3 regions of the Xanthobacter sp. DMC47 genome follow, and region 1 is predicted to be linked to each of the others. Evidence: riboswitches for the same ligand, from Rfam matches in the RefSeq annotation. Region 1 holds a riboswitch; each other region holds the start of a gene.

Region 1 (5,226 bases):
TTGTGCTAGAGAATGGGCTGCGGGCGCCGCTGCTCTCGGTGTTTAGTTTTGCGGCCGGCGGAAAAGCCGACCTTTCGGCCTTGGCTAGTGTCAGCCTGTCGGACGGAAAATATTCCCCAAAGGGAACAGCTGAAGTCATCGATGACGTTTTGCAGTCGCATCGTGTGGCTGGCCTGAATTTCGATAAGACGAAGACCCTTATCGACCTCCTCGCCTTCTTCGCCGACCGCCTGAAAGTCTACCTGCGTGATCGCGGCGCCCGGCACGATCTCGTCGATGCCGTCTTCGCCCTCGAAGGGCAGGACGATCTCCTTCTCGTCGTCCGCCGGGTGGAGGCGCTCGCGGCCTTCCTCGCCACCGAGGACGGGAAGAACCTCCTCGCCGGCTACCGCCGCGCGGTGAACATCCTGCGCATCGAGGAGAAGAAGGATGGCCGCGCCTTCGCCGGCCCCACCGTCGCCGCTTTGCTCAAGGAGCCGGCGGAGGAGCACCTCGCCGCCGCCATCGACGATGTGAAGGCCCGCGTCTCCAAGGCTGTCGCCGCCGAGGATTTCGAGGCCGCCATGACCGCGCTGTCCGACCTGCGCCAGCCGGTGGACGCCTTCTTCGACGCTGTGACGGTGAACGACGCCGATCCCGCGCTGCGCGAGAACCGCCTGAAGCTGCTCGATGAAATCCGCGCCGCCACCCGCGGCATCGCCGATTTCGACCGCATCGAAGGGTAGGGCAGGGGGCGCTTTCCCCAATCGTAAGCGGGTTCCCTCTCCCCTTGCGGGAGAGGGTTAGGGCGAGGGGTAAATATCGCCGCTTTCCAGTCGGTCGTCTTCCCTTGCGAAGCCGCCGCTGACCCCTCACCCCCGCCCTCTCCCGCAAGGGGAGAGGGAGTTCGGCCGGTTCTTGCCCTACGTACGGCTCTTGGACCCCGGCTCGGCGCTCCGGCTGCGCCGTCGCTGGTCCGGGGCACGAGAGCGTTTCCACGCCCCTCATTTGACAATCCCGCCCGCCCTGCCTTTAGTGGCGGCGTCGAAGGTCCCGTGGTCCCACACGGGCGAAAAAGGGAATGCGGTGCGGGGAAACCCCCAATGCCGCGGCTGCCCCCGCAACTGTCGGCGGTGAGCCCCTGCCAGACGCCACTGGAGCAATCCGGGAAGGCGGCAGGGGCGGTGATCCGCGAGCCAGGAGACCTGCCTTCGACGAGGTCCGCGCCGGGCGGGGTGCTCCGGTATTGCGTCCCTTCGAGCCCGTACGCGCGGGCGCTCGCACCCGTGGACGTTTCGGTGGAGCGCGGCGCGATTCCCGACAGCACTGGCCCTGAGCCTGGCGCCGAAAGCCCGGACGCCGGCTGCGCGCCAGAAGCCGCGCGCGAACCCGCCCCCGCCGTCACCCTCTTCATCTGCACCACCTGCCGTGCCCCCGGCAATGACGCCCCGTCGGATGCCGAGCGCGACGGCGCGCGCCTTCTTGCCTCCGCCTGCGCCACGTCCGTCCCCGAAGGCGTTGCAGTTGAGGGCGTTTCTTGCCTCGCCAATTGCAAGCGCGCGCTCTCCGCCGCCATGGTCCGCCGCGACGGCTGGACCTATGTGTTCGGCGACCTCGCCCCGGACAGCGCCGCCGATCTCCTCACTGGCGCCGCGCTTCTCGCCGGCTCGGAAGATGGCCTGATGCCCTGGCGCGGCCGGCCGGACGTGCTCAAGCGCGGCATGGTCGCGCGCATTCCCCCGCTCACCCGCAAGGAGACCCGATGACCTCGCTCGCCCGCGTGCCCTGCACCATCGTCACCGGCTTCCTCGGCGCCGGGAAGACGACGCTGATCCGCCATGTGCTGGAGAATGCCGGCGGCAAGCGCCTCGCGGTCATCGTCAACGAGTTCGGCGACGTGGGCATCGATGGCGAGATCCTGAAGGGCTGCGGCATCGAGAGCTGCGACGAGACCAGCATCGTGGAACTCGCCAATGGCTGCCTGTGCTGCACCGTGGCGGATGATTTCGTGCCGGCGCTGGACCAGATCCTCGCCCGCGCGCCGAAGGTGGACCACATCCTCATCGAGACCTCCGGCCTCGCGCTGCCGAAGCCCCTGGTGCAGGCCTTCCAGTGGCCGGCCATCAAGGGCCGGGTGACGGTGGATGGCGTGATCGCCGTGGTGGACGGCCCGGCGCTGGCCGAGGGGCGCGTCGCGCCCGATCTCGCCGCGCTCGATGCGCAGCGTGCCGGGGACGAGAGCCTCGACCATGACGACCCGGTGGAAGAGGTGTTCGAGGACCAGATCGCCTGCGCCGATCTCGTCGTCCTCTCCAAGTCCGATCTGCTCGATGCGGCCGGCTTCGCCACGGCGGAGCAGGCGGTGGCCGGCGCTTTGCCGCGCGCGGTGAAGCTGGTGCGCGCCTCGGGCGGCAAGGTGGACCCGGCGGTGCTGCTCGGCCTCGGCGTCGGCGCGGAGGACGTCATCGACGCCCGCCGCACCCATCACGACGACGAGGAAGACCACGACCACGACGAGTTCGAGAGCATCGTCCTGCCCCTTCCCGAGATCGCCGATCCCGCCGCGCTGGCGGCCCGCGTGGTGAAGGCGGCGGAGACGCCGGACGTGCTGCGCGTGAAGGGCTTCGCCGCCGTGGAAGGCAAGCCACTGCGCTTGCTGGTGCAGGGTGTCGGCCCGCGCGTGTCGCACCATTTCGATCGCGCGTGGGGTGCGGGCGAGGCGCGGCGTGGGGCGCTGGTGGTCATCGGCCTCAAGGGCTTCGACCGCGCGGCGGTGGAACAGGCCATCCTCGGCTAGCCCATGCATATCCTCGCCACCACATCGACGAGCCTGGAGGCGTTGGCCGAGCCGGTCGACCTCGCCCAGCCGCCCGGCGACATGGTGGCGCTCTCCTTCACCGACAGCGACCTCATCGGCCTCTCCGCCGCATGGCGCGCGCGTGGCGGGCAGGGACCCAGCCTGCGCCTCGCGCGGCTGAAGGATTTGCGCCACCCCATGTCGGTGGATCTGTGGGTGGAGAAGGTCGCGGCCAAGGCGAAGGTGGTGCTGGTGCGCCAGCTCGGCGGCCTCGACTGGTGGCGCTACGGCGCAGAGCAATTGGCGACCATGGCCCGCGCCCGCAGCATCGCCCTCGCCTTGCTGCCCGGCGAGGATCAGGACGACCCGCGCCTCGCCGCCCTCTCCACGCTGCCGCAGGAGACGCTCGCCCGCTGGCTCGGCTATTTCCGCGCGGGCGGGCCGCAGAACATGGCGGCGCTGCTGGCGGACATGGGCGAGGCGGCGGGCTTCGCCGCGCCCGAGGCCGTCCCCGCGCCCCGCCCCGTGCCTTCTACCGCCTTCCACCGCCCCGGCGCCGGCCTCGCGACGCTGGAGGAGGTGCGCGGGGCGCCGCGGCCGAATGCGCTCATCCTTTTCTACCGCTCCCAATGGCTCGCCGCCGATACCGCCGCCGTGGATGCGCTGGCGGCAGCGCTGGAGGCGCGGGGCATCGCGGCGCATAGCCTGTTCGTCCCCAGCCTGAAGGCGCCGGAGGCGCGCGCCGCCGTGCGTGCCGCGACGGCGGCGCTCGATACCGCCATCCTCCTCACCACCACCGCCTTCGCAGCGGGGGAGGCGGCCGAACTCTTCCCCGAAGGCGGCCCGCCCGTTCTTCAGGCCGCCCCAGCCACCACGGCGCGCGAGGCGTGGGCGGGCAGCCCGCGCGGCTTCTCGGCGGCGGACCTCGCCATGCATGTGGTGTTGCCGGAGCTGGATGGGCGCGTGTTGGCCGGCGCCCTCTCCTTCAAGGATTTCGCCCCGCCCGACGACGACCTCGCCTTCACCGCCGCCCTCAACCGGCCGGAGCCGGAGGCGGTGGCCCATGTGGCCGACCGCGCGGCGGCGCTGGTCCGCCTCGCCGCCACGCCCCGCGCGGAGCGGCGCCTCGCGCTCATCCTGCCGGACTATCCCGGCGCCGAGGGGCGCTCGGGCTATGCGGTTGGCCTCGACGTGCCCGAGAGCGCGCGGCGGATGCTCGGAACGCTCTCGGCAGCCGGCTACGGCACCGGTCCCGTCCCGGACGATGCCAAGGCGCTGCTTGCTGCCATCCGCCCCGAACCGGCGCTGGCGCTCGACACCTATCGCCAACTCTTCGCCACCCTGCCAGAAGCCGCGCAGGCGGCCGTCACCGCCGCCTGGGGCGCGCCGGAGGACGACGCGGATGTGGCCGACGGCGCCTTCCGCTTCCGCCTCACCCGGTCCGGAAACATCACGCTGGCCTTCGCGCCGGATCGCGGCGCGAGCCTCGACCGGCGGGGGGACTATCACGATGCCAGCCTGCCGCCGCGCCATGGGCTGCTCGCCTTCGGCCTGTGGCTGCGAAAAGGGCTCGATGCCCATGCGGTGGTCCATCTCGGCGCCCATGGCACGCTGGAATGGCTGCCGGGCAAGGCGGTGGCGCTCACGCCGGCCTGCTTCCCGCAGGTGGTGATGGGGGCGCTGCCGGTGGTCTATCCCTTCATCGTCTCCAATCCCGGCGAGGCGGCGCAGGCGAAGCGGCGGCTCGCCGCCGTCACCATCGGCCACCTGCCGCCGCCCCTCGCCAGCGCCGGCCTCAGCGCGGCCGAGCAGCGGCTGGAGCGGCTGGTGGATGAATATGCGCAGGCCGACGGCCTCGACCGCCGCCGCCGCGAACGCCTCGCCGGCCTCATCGTGGAGACTGCCGCTGAGACCGGCCTTGCCGCCACTGCCGGCGTCTCCGCCGCGACCGACCCCGACGAGGCCCTGCGCCGCATCGATGCCTGGCTGTGCGACCTGAAGGACCTCGCGGTGAAGGATGGCCTGCACATCTTCGGCGCCGCGCCCGAAGGCGAGGCCGACCCGCTGCGCGCCGCCTCGGCGGAGGCCGAAACCCGCGCGCTCCTCACCGCCCTCGATGGCCGCTTCGTGCCCGCCGGCCCGGCCGGTGCCCCGGCACGGGGGCGGCGAGATGTGCTGCCCACCGGGCGCAATCTGTTCACCGCCGATCCGCGTACCCTGCCGACCCCCACCGCCTGCGACCTCGCCCGCAAGGCGGCGGACGAGGCGCTGCGCCTCATCCTGCAGGAGCAGGGCGACTGGCCCCGCGCGTTGATGCTGGACCTGTGGGGCAGCGCCAGCCTGCGGACCGGGGGTGAGGAGATCGCGCAGGGGCTCGCCTTCCTCGGCTGCCGGCCGGTGTGGGAGGCGGCGACCGGCCGCGTCACGGGGGTGGAGGTGCTGCCCCCCGC
Region 2 (5,226 bases), on a different contig from region 1:
GGCGGTGGCGTTGCGGGCGGTGTAGGCGCCGGCCAGCACGAGGTCCGGCTTCAGCGGCACCACCTCCTCCGCCAGCCCGCGATTGACGGGCACGCCGCGCGCAAGGTCCGCCACGTTGGACGAGAGCGGATCGCGCGCCAGATGGGTGACGGAGAGCACCTGCCCGGGATCGGCGAGCCGCAGGGCCAGCTCGTCCGAGCAGAGGTTCAAGGAGACGACGCGGGGCCGGACGTGCGTCTCTTCCGCCCGCGCCGGGGCGCAGGCCAGAAGAGCCGCGAGCATCAGTCCGGCCGCCGCGCCTTTCACCGAACCCTCACCATGCGCGCCTCACCACGTGAGCTTCACCCCGCCATAGGCGCCGAAGCCGGGGGCGAGGAAGCCGTTGGGGTTTTCGTAGGTCTGGTTGAACAGATTGTCGATGCGCCCGAACACGGTGGTGGCGGCATTGAGCCGGTAGTTCGCCGCCAGATTCACCACCGTGTAGCCGGGCTGGTCGATGTAGTTCGAGGTGAGGCGCACGATGTCCCACCAGGAGGACGCATAGACGAGGCTTGCCGCCAGATCGAGTTCGTCGGTCGGCCGCCAGCCCAGCGTCAGGCTCACCTTGTTGTTGGGCCGGCGCAGGGGATAGCAGGAGGTGGCATCGATGGGCGCGCAGGCGGCGCCGAAGGGCTGGCCGGGCGGCACATAGCCCACGACGTTGGTGTAGGTGTAGTCCACCCGCGCATCGATGCGGTCCGTCACCTTCACCGCCACGAACGCCTCCACACCCTGCGACACGGCGCTGGAGATGTTGACGTTCTGGTACGTCACCGGATCGTAGCTGATGAGGTTGGTGATGTTGTTGTGGAAGTATGTCACCCCGAACAGCACGCGCTCGCCGAACGCCTTCTGCTCGAAGCCCGCATCCCAGCCCTCGCTCTCCTCCGGCTGGAGGCTCGCATTGCCGTAATAGGGCGCATAGAGCTGGTAGAGGGTCGGCGCCTTGAAGCCGGTGCCGTAGCTCGCCTTCAGCTTGGTGCCCGTCTCGTCGAACAGCAGCGCCGGGGCGAGACGGAAGGTGGTGTGGTCGCCGAAGCTGTCGTCCGCGTCGTAGCGCACGTTGGCGGCGAAGAAGAGCCGGTTCCAGAGGTTGCCCTGATACTCGGCGTAGACGCCCGTGTCGCCGGTGGAGGCATCCACAGCGGTATAGGCGGTGGAGGAGGTCATGGCCTCGTTCCGCCGCTCGGCGCCCACCAGCAGGTTCTGGCCCGGCGCCACCAGATAGTTGGAGCGGACATAATAGACCTGCCGGTCGCCGTCATAGGTGCCGTTCACGTCCGGATTCGGCCCCACCGTGGGGCTCGACGAGGTCATCTCGCTGGCGCCGAAGGTCGTGACGAGGGCGCCGTCCAGCGCGGTCCACACGCCCTCCCCCTTGGTGAAGAACATGCCCGTATAGGCCGTGGACCGTAGCGCCGCCGGAAGGCCTTCGTAGGTGGGCGGGGGATAAGTATCCGGCGTGAAGGCGAGGCTGGTGTCGATGTAGCGCGCGACGAAATTCACCGCGAACGTCTCGGTGGCCTGCCAGTCCAGCCGGGTGGAATAGGTCCAGTTGTCGTAGGCGTTGGGATTGCGCGGCCAGATGGGCGGGCCGACGGTCTGCGGCGTCACCGGAATATCGGTGGAGGAGAAGTGGGTGACGTTGAACGAATAGGCGAGCTTTTCGGTGGAGCCGGTGAGGCTCGCATACTGGTTGAAGGTGCCGAGCGCGCCGCCCTCCACATAGGCCGTCACCTTGGGCGGCCCCTCCCCCTTCTTGGTGGTGATGGAGATGACGCCGCCGATGGCGTCCGAGCCATAAAGGCCGGACTGCGGGCCGCGCAGCACCTCCACCCGTTCGAGATCGGAGGCGAGCAGCTTGCCGAAATCGAAGGCGCCGTTGGTAGCGGCCGGGTTGCCAGCGTCGATGCCGTCGATCAGCACCTTCACATGGTTGGAATTGGTGCCCCGGATGAACACCGAGGTGGTGCCGCCCGGACCGCCCGTCTGCACCACGTTGAGGCCGGGTAGGGATTGCAGCACGTCCGGCAGGGTGCGCTGCTGGTTGCGGGCGATGTCCTGCTCCGTGACGATGCTGACGGAACTCGCCACCTCGGTTTCGGGTGTGGGGATGCCGGTGGCGCTGACGACGATGGTGGGTAGATCGCCGGCATTCTGGTCGTCCGCCGTCTGGGCACGGGCGGGGGGAACGCAGGCAAGCGGGACACAGGCGAGCGTGAGCAAGGCCGCGGCCGGCAGGGCGCGGCGAGATCGGGAGTGAACGGCGGACGGCATGAGGAAACTCGACGGCACGGGTGGTCCGTCACCGCGAACGAGGCATCCCGGCCGCGGCAGGCCGGAAAAACCGCCATCAGGAGAACCCCGCCCGACGTGCTCGCGCATGACCACGGCTGACGGCAGGTCTCCTGGCTCGCGGGTCATCGCCCTTGCTGCCGCCTTCCCAGGTCGTGCGACCCAGTGGCTGATGGCAGAGGACTCGCCACTTACAGTTGCGGGGGCAGCCACGGCATTTCCGGCAAGACCGGAGCACCGCGTTCCCTTTTGATCCCTTGCGGGAACCGTCGGTCCGACCATAGGCGGCGGCCGGACCCCGCGTCAACGAATCCTTCGCAAGCGCGAAAGCCTGAGAGCAACTGCGGGAAGACCGCGCCGGACGGCGTATCGCCCGATCACATCTTGCTCATTGCTTCAAAAATGCGTGGTCCGAAATCACGCGACATCCGTATCGCGAGGGCGCGGCTGCCTGCAAAAACGGCAGCAGCAAAGGCCGCACCCAACATTCCGCTAGGTTATGGTGGCGCACCCCGCTCAATTCGCTTAAACGATTGAGAGCCGCGCCGCCAACGAGCGGGCGGGTACTACCAAAGTATAATAACCGAATAATCGGGAACACAGGGAGTAGAAGATGCGACTGAGGAGCATGGTCGCGGCTTTGGCCGCAGGCGTTGCCGTTTTCGGGCTTGCCGTTTCCGGCGCAGCTTACGCCGCCGACCCCATCAAGATCGGCCTCACCGGCCCCTTCACCGGCGGCTCGTCTTCCATGGGCGTCAGCATGCGCGATGGCGTGAAGCTCGCCGTGGAAGAGGTCAACAAGGCCGGCGGCGTGCTGGGCCGTCCCCTCCAGCTCGTCGAGCGCGACGACGAGGCGAAGAACGAGGTGGGCGTGCAGATCGCCCAGGAGCTGATCAACAAGGAAGGCGTGGTCGCTACCCTCGGCTACATCAACACCGGCGTCGCCCTCGCCTCCCAGCGCTTCTATCAGGAAGCCGAGATTCCGGTCATCAACAACGTGGCCACCGGCACCCTGATCTCCAAGCAGTTCGTGCCGCCGGACAACAAGAACAACTACATCTTCCGCACCTCCGCCAATGACGCCATCCAGAGCGCCATGATCGCCGAGGAAGCGGTGAAGCGGCAGGGCTTCAAGAAGCCGGCCATCCTCGCCGATAGCACCAATTACGGCCAGCTTGGCCGCGCCGATCTGGTGAAGGCGCTCGCCACCATGGGCGTGAAGCCGGTCGCCGAAGAGAAGTTCAACATCGGCGACACCGACATGACCGCGCAGCTGCTGCGCGCCAAGGAAGCCGGCGCCGACGTGGTGCTGACCTACGCCATCGGCCCCGAGCTGGCGCAGATCGCCAACGGCATGGCCAAGCTCGGCTGGAAGGTGCCGATGATCGGCTCGTGGACGCTGTCCATGGCCAACTTCATCGACACCGCCGGTGCCAACGGCAACGGCGCGATGATGCCGCAGACCTTCATCCAGCTGCCGGATACCCCCAAGCGCAAGGCGTTCATCGAGGCCTACCAGGCCGCCTACAAGATCGACCGCATGCCCTCGCCGGTCTCGGCCGCGCAGGGCTATGACTCGGTGCTGCTGCTCGCCGCCGCCATCAAGCAGGCGGGCTCCACCGACGGCCGCAAGGTCCGCGAGGCGCTGGAAAACCTCAACACCAAGGTCGAGGGCGTCGTGACCGTCTACGACAAGCCCTTCTCCGCCACCGACCACGAGGCCATCACCTCGAACATCCCGGTGTTCGGCCTCGTCAAGGACGGCCGCGTGGTGGCCGCCCACCCCGAAGACATCGCCGGCGACAAGGCGGTGCGGGTGAAGACCAAGAACTGAGGCGAGGGCTCGGGTTCCGGGTGGCGCCCCACCGCACCGTCATTCCCCGGCTTGTCCGGGGAATCCACGGATAGGCCGGGGGCGCTGCCGGACCGGATGGAGCCGGCCAAGCGGCGCAGTGGATGCCCCGGAACCCGGCTGTTGCCGGGTTCCGACGCCAGAGACGGAAATCGGCAACAGCCGACTTCCGGCCAAGCCGGGGCATGACGGCACTGGGTGGAGGGTCGGCTTCGTCACCCCCGACCGCCACCCCTCCCCACTCGCCCACACACCATTCGGATCGCCGCGCCAACGAGCGCGGCGGCCGGTTTGCCCGGAACCCTGCCCCGACGCGGGGGCCGCGCCCCCTTCCGGAGACCGTCATGAACATCCTGTCGCAGCTCATCGTGAGCGGCATCGCCGTGGGCATGATCTACGGCGTCATCGCCTTCAGCTACCAGCTCACCTTCGCCACCTCGAAAACCCTGAACTTCGGCCAGGGCGAGGCCCTGATGCTGGGGGCTCTGGTGGGCCTCACCACCATCAATTTCCTCATCGGCCAGGCGCTCGGCACGCTCTGGGCCTATCTGCTCATGCTGCCCATCGTCTTCGCCTTCGGCCTCGCGCAGGGCGCGGTGGTGGAATGGCTCGGCGTGCGGCAGGCGGTGAAGGCGAAGTCCGAAGCCGGCTGGATCATGGCGACCATCGCGCTGGGCATCATCTTCCGCAATCTCGCCGAGAACATCTGGGGCCGCGATGCGCTGCGCTTCCCCTCCCCGCTGCCCGAGGCTGCCCTCACCATCGGGCCGGTGCGCATCCAGCCCATGGAGATCGCCATCGTCATCGGCGCCCTCGCCATCATGCTGGCGGTGGAAATCTTCAACCGGCGGTCCATCTTCGGCAAGGCCGTGGTGGCCACGGCCAATGACCGCGACGCGGCGGGCCTGATGGGCATCGACACGCGGCGCGTCATCACCTTCTCCTACGCGCTCTCCTCCATGACCGCGGCCTTCGCCGGCGTGCTCATCGCCCCCGTCACCCTCACCGGCGCCACCATGGGCGCGGTGCTGGGGCTGAAG
Region 3 (5,226 bases), on a different contig from region 1:
TCACGGTGTGGCGCATCGGCTCGGTGGCCATGCTGGCGGAGATGCTGCGCGGCGGCCTGCTGCTGCTGGTGGAAGGCCTCGCGCTGGTGACGCTGCGCGCCGCCCATCGCGGCCGCCTGTATTTCTACGATTTCGGCATCGGCAAGCTGGAGCGCATGTTTTCGGCCGCTATTGGCGTGCTGCTGTTGCTGGCGGCCGTGTTCATCCTCATCAAGGTGATGGATTCGACCGAATCCGAACCCCTGCCCCCCTTCTGGGTGGCGGCCGCCCTGGCCCTCGTCATCTACAACCTGTTCACCAATCTGGCGCCGCTGGTTCCGCTGTGGCGGGCGACGCGCGCAGGCACGTCCATCATCGTGCTCAGCCAGTTCCGGGCCCGCATCGCCAAGGCCGTCGCCTCGGTGACCGTGGTGGTGTGTGTCGCACTCGACGTCCTGTTTCCGCACTCCGAGTTGGGGCTGGCGGCTGACGATATCGGCGGGCTCATCGGCGCGGCCTTCATGGTGGTGATCGGCGGCGGCATGATCTCGGAAGCCCTGCCCGACCTGCTGGATCGGGCGCTGGCCGAGCCGTTGCAGATGAAGGTGAATTCCGCACTCGCCGCCTATTTCGATCGCTATGAGCAGCTCATCAGTGTGCGCACGCGCAAGTCCGGCAATGTGGCCCATGTGGAGATCACGGTGGGCTTCGCGCCGGGGCGCACCATCGCCGATGTCAGCTCGGTGACGGAAGCCCTGCGACAGACGCTGACTTCTGCCATTCCCGACGCCGACGTGGTGGTGATCCCCACGCCCTATGATCCTGCGGCAGAGGCGACCTAGAGCATCTCCAGCCCGACCTTCCGGCGCGGCGGGGGAAAGGCCTTGTCGATGGCGGCCAGGTCTTCGGCGTCCAGCACCAGATCGCGTGCGGCGGCGTTCATCTCCACATGCTCGATGTGGCTCGCCTTCGGGATGGCGATCACGTCGCCGCTGCGCATCACCCAAGCCAGCGCCACCTGGAAGGGGTCCACCCCGTGCTTCTTGGCCACGCTGCCCAGTGCGCCGCCGCGGGGCAGGCGGGCCTGCTCGATGGGGCTGTAGGCCATGACCGGAACGTGCGCGGCGCGAAGCTCCGGGAACAGGTCGAATTCCGGCCCGCGGCGGCTCGGGTTGTAGAGCACCTGGTTGGCCGCGCAGGCAGTCCCGCCCCTGATCGCGAGCAGTTCCTCCATGTCGTCCGTGTCGAGGTTGCTCACGCCCCACAGGCGAATCTTGCCCGCCTTCTGCAGCGCCTCGAATCCGGCGACGGTCTCGGACAGGGGATGATTGCCGCGCCAGTGCAGCAGATAGAGGTCGATCACATCGGTCTTCATCCGCTTCAGGCTGCGCTCACAGGCGGCGGCGACGCCCGCCCGGCTGGCATTGTGCGGATAGACCTTGCTGACGAGGAACACCTCGTCCCGGCGCCCGGCGATCGCCTCCCCCACCACCTCCTCGGCGCCGCCATCGGCATACATTTCCGCCGTGTCGATGAGCGTCAGGCCAAGGTCGATGCCCCGCCTCAGGGCCTTCGCCTCCGTTGCGCGCGCCGTCGAGCGCTCACCCATGTACCAGGTGCCCTGGCCGAGGGCGGGCACCGTCTCGCCATTGGAAAGGGTCACGGTCTTGGTCATGGCGGTTCCTTGGGGCTGCTTTCCGCTGGCGGGTTGCGGGCGACCATAACGCCTGCTTCTGGGAGGTCCAGAGCCGGCCTGCGGCAGGGGGACGCTGCGTAGATTCACGCGCTTGACCCCTTCTGCCGCGTTGCACACAAGCGGAACATGGGCATCGGGTTGGGATTCAAAGGCTTGCGGGTGGCCGCTGCCGCACTGTTTGTGCTGGCGCAGTTGACGCTCGGGTTTGCCCATCAGCCTGTCGCCCTGCCCTCCTCCGAAGCGCCGGTCGATCTTGCAGCCTACGCGTTGCCGGACGGGACGCTGCCGGACCTCTGCCTCAACGGTGGAGACGCGGGAACGGTACTCAAGGCGCATCCCTGCGACGCCTGCGTGCTCACATCGGCGTCCGGCCTTGCCGCCGAGCCGCAACCCGCGCTGGCGGCGCCCGATGCGCGGCTTATTGCCCATCTCTCCCTGCGCAGCGATCGCCGGACGGGCGAGGAGGCCCGTGGCGCGCAGGCCCGCGGGCCCCCCGGGAACGTGACCCAGAGCTGAACCGGCGCGGGAGCCATCCCGGCGCCTCCGGTCCCTGCCGCTGACGCGGCCTTTCGGGTTACGTCCATGTCAGACACGCAATCTCACGCGCCATCAGAGGCGCTTGCGCGCGCCCGCGCCGCCATGTCCGCCGAATTCGGCGCCGCCACCCGCACAGCGTTCGATCCGGCCCGCCGCGCGCCGCGCCGCCTCTTTCACACCAACGGCTTCAACCCGCCCCGCCCCATCGAGGCGGCCGCCCGGCGCGGCTGGTCGGGCCGGTGCCCGGCCTGCGGCGAGGGCGCCCTGTTCGGACGCTGGATGCAGGTTTCGCAGACGTGCTCCCATTGCAACGAGGCGCTGGGCCATGCCCGCGTTACCAATGCCGTGCCGGTGCTCGCAATCCCCCTCGCGCTGCTGGCCGGATCGCTGGTGGGCGGCATTCTGGAGTTGCTGAGCGACCTGCCGCTGGCGGTCGAGCTGGCGGCGAGCGAACTCGTCGCCGTGGCAGCCGCCTTCCACGTGCTGCCCCGCGCCAAGGGCCTCGCCGTCGGTCTTGCCTGGGCCAACCATGTGGGAGGTTTCGATCCGCTCCGCCATCTGGTACCGGACCCGGAAGCCCCAGCCGCCCTGCCCTCTCCCGCCCTGCCCCCGCCCGTCGAGGTCCCCTGAAACGCAGAACGCCGGCGGGAGCACCGCCGGCGTTCGCTTATCCGAGGGTTGGGGGCGCGATCAGGCCGCGTCGTAGAGCCGGCGCTCCAGCAGCGGGCTGCCGCCCTTGACTGCGCCATGCAGCGCCTTCGCGGCAGCGAGCACCGCAAGGTCCACCAGCGGCTCGACGATGATGACGAGCATGTAGGCGCCGCCGAAGCTCGCCACCGAAGTGAGGTTCTCCGCCGCGAAGCCCTGGCCGTAGACCGCCCAGAACGCCACCCAGCCCACGATGCCGGCCTGATAGGCGGTGGAGAGGGCGAGCGCCTGGCCGTACTTCAGCTCCACATAGGGCGTGCCCGGCGCCAAGATGCGGCGCGCGACGGCGGCGACGCCGAACAGCGGCACCAGCAGGGTGGTCACGTTCATCCCATACTGGGGCAGGTCGAACGGCGCGAAGAACAGGCCCTGGATGAGCAGGCCGAAGGCGAGCCCGAGGGCGGCCGGGGCAGCACCGAACATCAGGAACAGGGTCGAGCCGAGGATGAGGTGGACTTCCGAGACGCCCACCGGATAGTGCGGCAGCACCTCAAAGAAGCTGAACACCAAAGCGGTGGTGGCGAAGGTGCGGCCCGCCAGCGAGAGGACGCCGCGCTCGCGCGCCGCCTCATAGGCAAGCTTCAGGGCATAGCCGCCGGCGGCGGCCGCGGTGACATAGCTGAGGCCGATCTTGGCCCCGTCGACGAGTCCGGGTTCGATATGCATGCAGGTCTCCGTTGCCGTCTCACCCGACGGCCCGAGGGGTGTCATCATGCGACCGGCCGGTCTCCTGACTCGCGGGTCTACGCTCACCCCCGCCTTCCCGGCCGGCCCGAGGGGGCTTTGGCCAGTGGCATGCTGGAAGATCGCTCGCCGCTCACAGTCGCGGGGGCGGTTGGGGCTTCGGGCCGGATCATGCGGATTGGCTCCGCAGGTTCAGGCACTACCCCATTCCCGTTTCACTCCGGATGCCGTGGCAACCGGAGCACCGTTCGCATGCGCAGCAGGCACCCAACACCTCCGCGCTGTCAAGCAATCCCGCAGGCACGACGCGCCGGGACCGTTTGGCCCGGCGTGTCGTGCGAGCGCGTTTCCGGCCTCAGTGTCCGGAATGGGTGCTGCCGGAGGCGCCGAGGCCCTCGACCTGGAACTGCACGGGCACGGTGCCGGCCTTCTCGAAGGTCAGCGTACCGTCCACGGAGGTGCCTTCCTTCAGTGGGCTCTTCAGCTCCAGGAACATGATGTGGTAGCCGCCGGGCTTCAGCTCGACGCTGCCACCGGCCGGGATGGTGAGACCGTCCGGAACCGGACGCATGATCATGACGCCGTCCTTCATGCCCATCTCATGGATCTCGACCCGGCCGGCGAACGGCACGCTGGCGGAGATGAGGCGGTCGGGTGCGGTGCCGGTGTTCTTCACCACCAGATAGCCGGCAGCGACGCTCGCGCCACCCGGCGTGGCCCGCGACCAGGGATGGTCGATCTGCAGCGTGCCCGCCTTGTAGTCGTGCGCCATGGCCGCGCCGCCCGCGAACACGACGGTCGCGACCGCTGCCGCGATCACGGCGCGGCGGGTGAGATGGAAGATGGACATGGCCTACTCCTCAGGTGTTGCGCCATTCCCGCGCTGAGTCGGAAAGGCGTGGATGTAACAGCAAAGCTCGGTTCAAACTGAGGCTTCCCCGGGGGGGGCAGCCTCGGCGGAGCGTGCGCGGGCCCTATTGCGTCTGCGCACGGAAGAAGGCCGCACGGCCGGTTGCGGCCGCATCCACAGGAGTGTGGTGAACATGCCTTCCAAGAGAGGGGCGACGACGAAGGCGGCGGACGCCTTGTCGGTGGGCGGCTTGAACACGAGGCTCACTCCGCCGCCCAGTCGAGCGCTCCCGCAGCGACGGATGGCGCCGGGGCTCTCGATGCGCTCGACATTCACCATGGACCGCGGTCGCCGCCAGCGTGGAGCTGGTCCAGCAACGCGATGACCACGGTGAAACCGGCGGTCAGGCGTTTAGCGGAGGCCCTTGCGACGTGCGTGGCTCATAACGCTGGAGGCCCGGTGCGGGCGGGCTCTCCATGCCGGAACGCGCGGCGGGAAGCGGTGCGGCTACAGGCTGGCCGGCCGCCACAGACATGGGCAGCAAGGGCGACAGCAAGGAGAATGCGCACAGCGGGCAGCAGGCGGAATGATCCGCGTCCGTCTGTCCCGGGCCGGAATGCCCCGGCTGAGGGTGGGAATTGTTCTGGATGGAGGCGCAAAGACTCGGGCTGGCGCCGTCCATGGCGGCGAAGGTCATGCGCTGCGTCGCCAGTCCCCCGACGATGACCTGCAGCAAAAAGGCATAGGCCAGCAAGACGCCAAACGCGCCGCG

Evidence for each region. Region 1 has a riboswitch for cobalamin ahead of ACT54R_RS16260 (DUF1636 family protein). Riboswitches for the same ligand answer to the same signal wherever they lie in the genome.
Region 2: linked by a shared signal. The riboswitch ahead of ACT54R_RS02665 (TonB-dependent receptor plug domain-containing protein) and the one ahead of ACT54R_RS16260 (DUF1636 family protein) in region 1 are both predicted to bind cobalamin.
Region 3: linked by a shared signal. The riboswitch ahead of ACT54R_RS22335 (energy-coupling factor ABC transporter permease) and the one ahead of ACT54R_RS16260 (DUF1636 family protein) in region 1 are both predicted to bind cobalamin.

Annotation. Positions count from the first base shown of each region.
Region 1 covers NZ_JBQUZM010000004.1:954,155-959,380, reverse strand. Annotated here, with positions in the region: gene glyS (glycine--tRNA ligase subunit beta) at 1-725, shown strand, start outside; cobalamin riboswitch at 1,011-1,206, shown strand; gene ACT54R_RS16260 (DUF1636 family protein) at 1,266-1,745, shown strand; gene cobW (cobalamin biosynthesis protein CobW) at 1,742-2,776, shown strand; gene cobN (cobaltochelatase subunit CobN) at 2,780-5,226, shown strand, end outside.
Region 2 covers NZ_JBQUZM010000001.1:555,488-560,713, forward strand. Annotated here, with positions in the region: gene ACT54R_RS02660 (ABC transporter substrate-binding protein) at 1-282, opposite strand, end outside; gene ACT54R_RS02665 (TonB-dependent receptor plug domain-containing protein) at 328-2,316, opposite strand; cobalamin riboswitch at 2,421-2,620, opposite strand; gene ACT54R_RS02670 (ABC transporter substrate-binding protein) at 2,948-4,168, shown strand; gene ACT54R_RS02675 (branched-chain amino acid ABC transporter permease) at 4,531-5,226, shown strand, end outside.
Region 3 covers NZ_JBQUZM010000006.1:53,470-58,695, reverse strand. Annotated here, with positions in the region: gene ACT54R_RS22355 (cation diffusion facilitator family transporter) at 1-821, shown strand, start outside; gene ACT54R_RS22350 (aldo/keto reductase) at 818-1,654, opposite strand; gene ACT54R_RS22345 (hypothetical protein) at 1,802-2,191, shown strand; gene ACT54R_RS22340 (DUF983 domain-containing protein) at 2,258-2,842, shown strand; gene ACT54R_RS22335 (energy-coupling factor ABC transporter permease) at 2,903-3,586, opposite strand; cobalamin riboswitch at 3,624-3,868, opposite strand; gene ACT54R_RS22330 (copper chaperone PCu(A)C) at 3,960-4,454, opposite strand; gene ACT54R_RS22325 (DUF2946 family protein) at 4,858-5,226, opposite strand, start outside.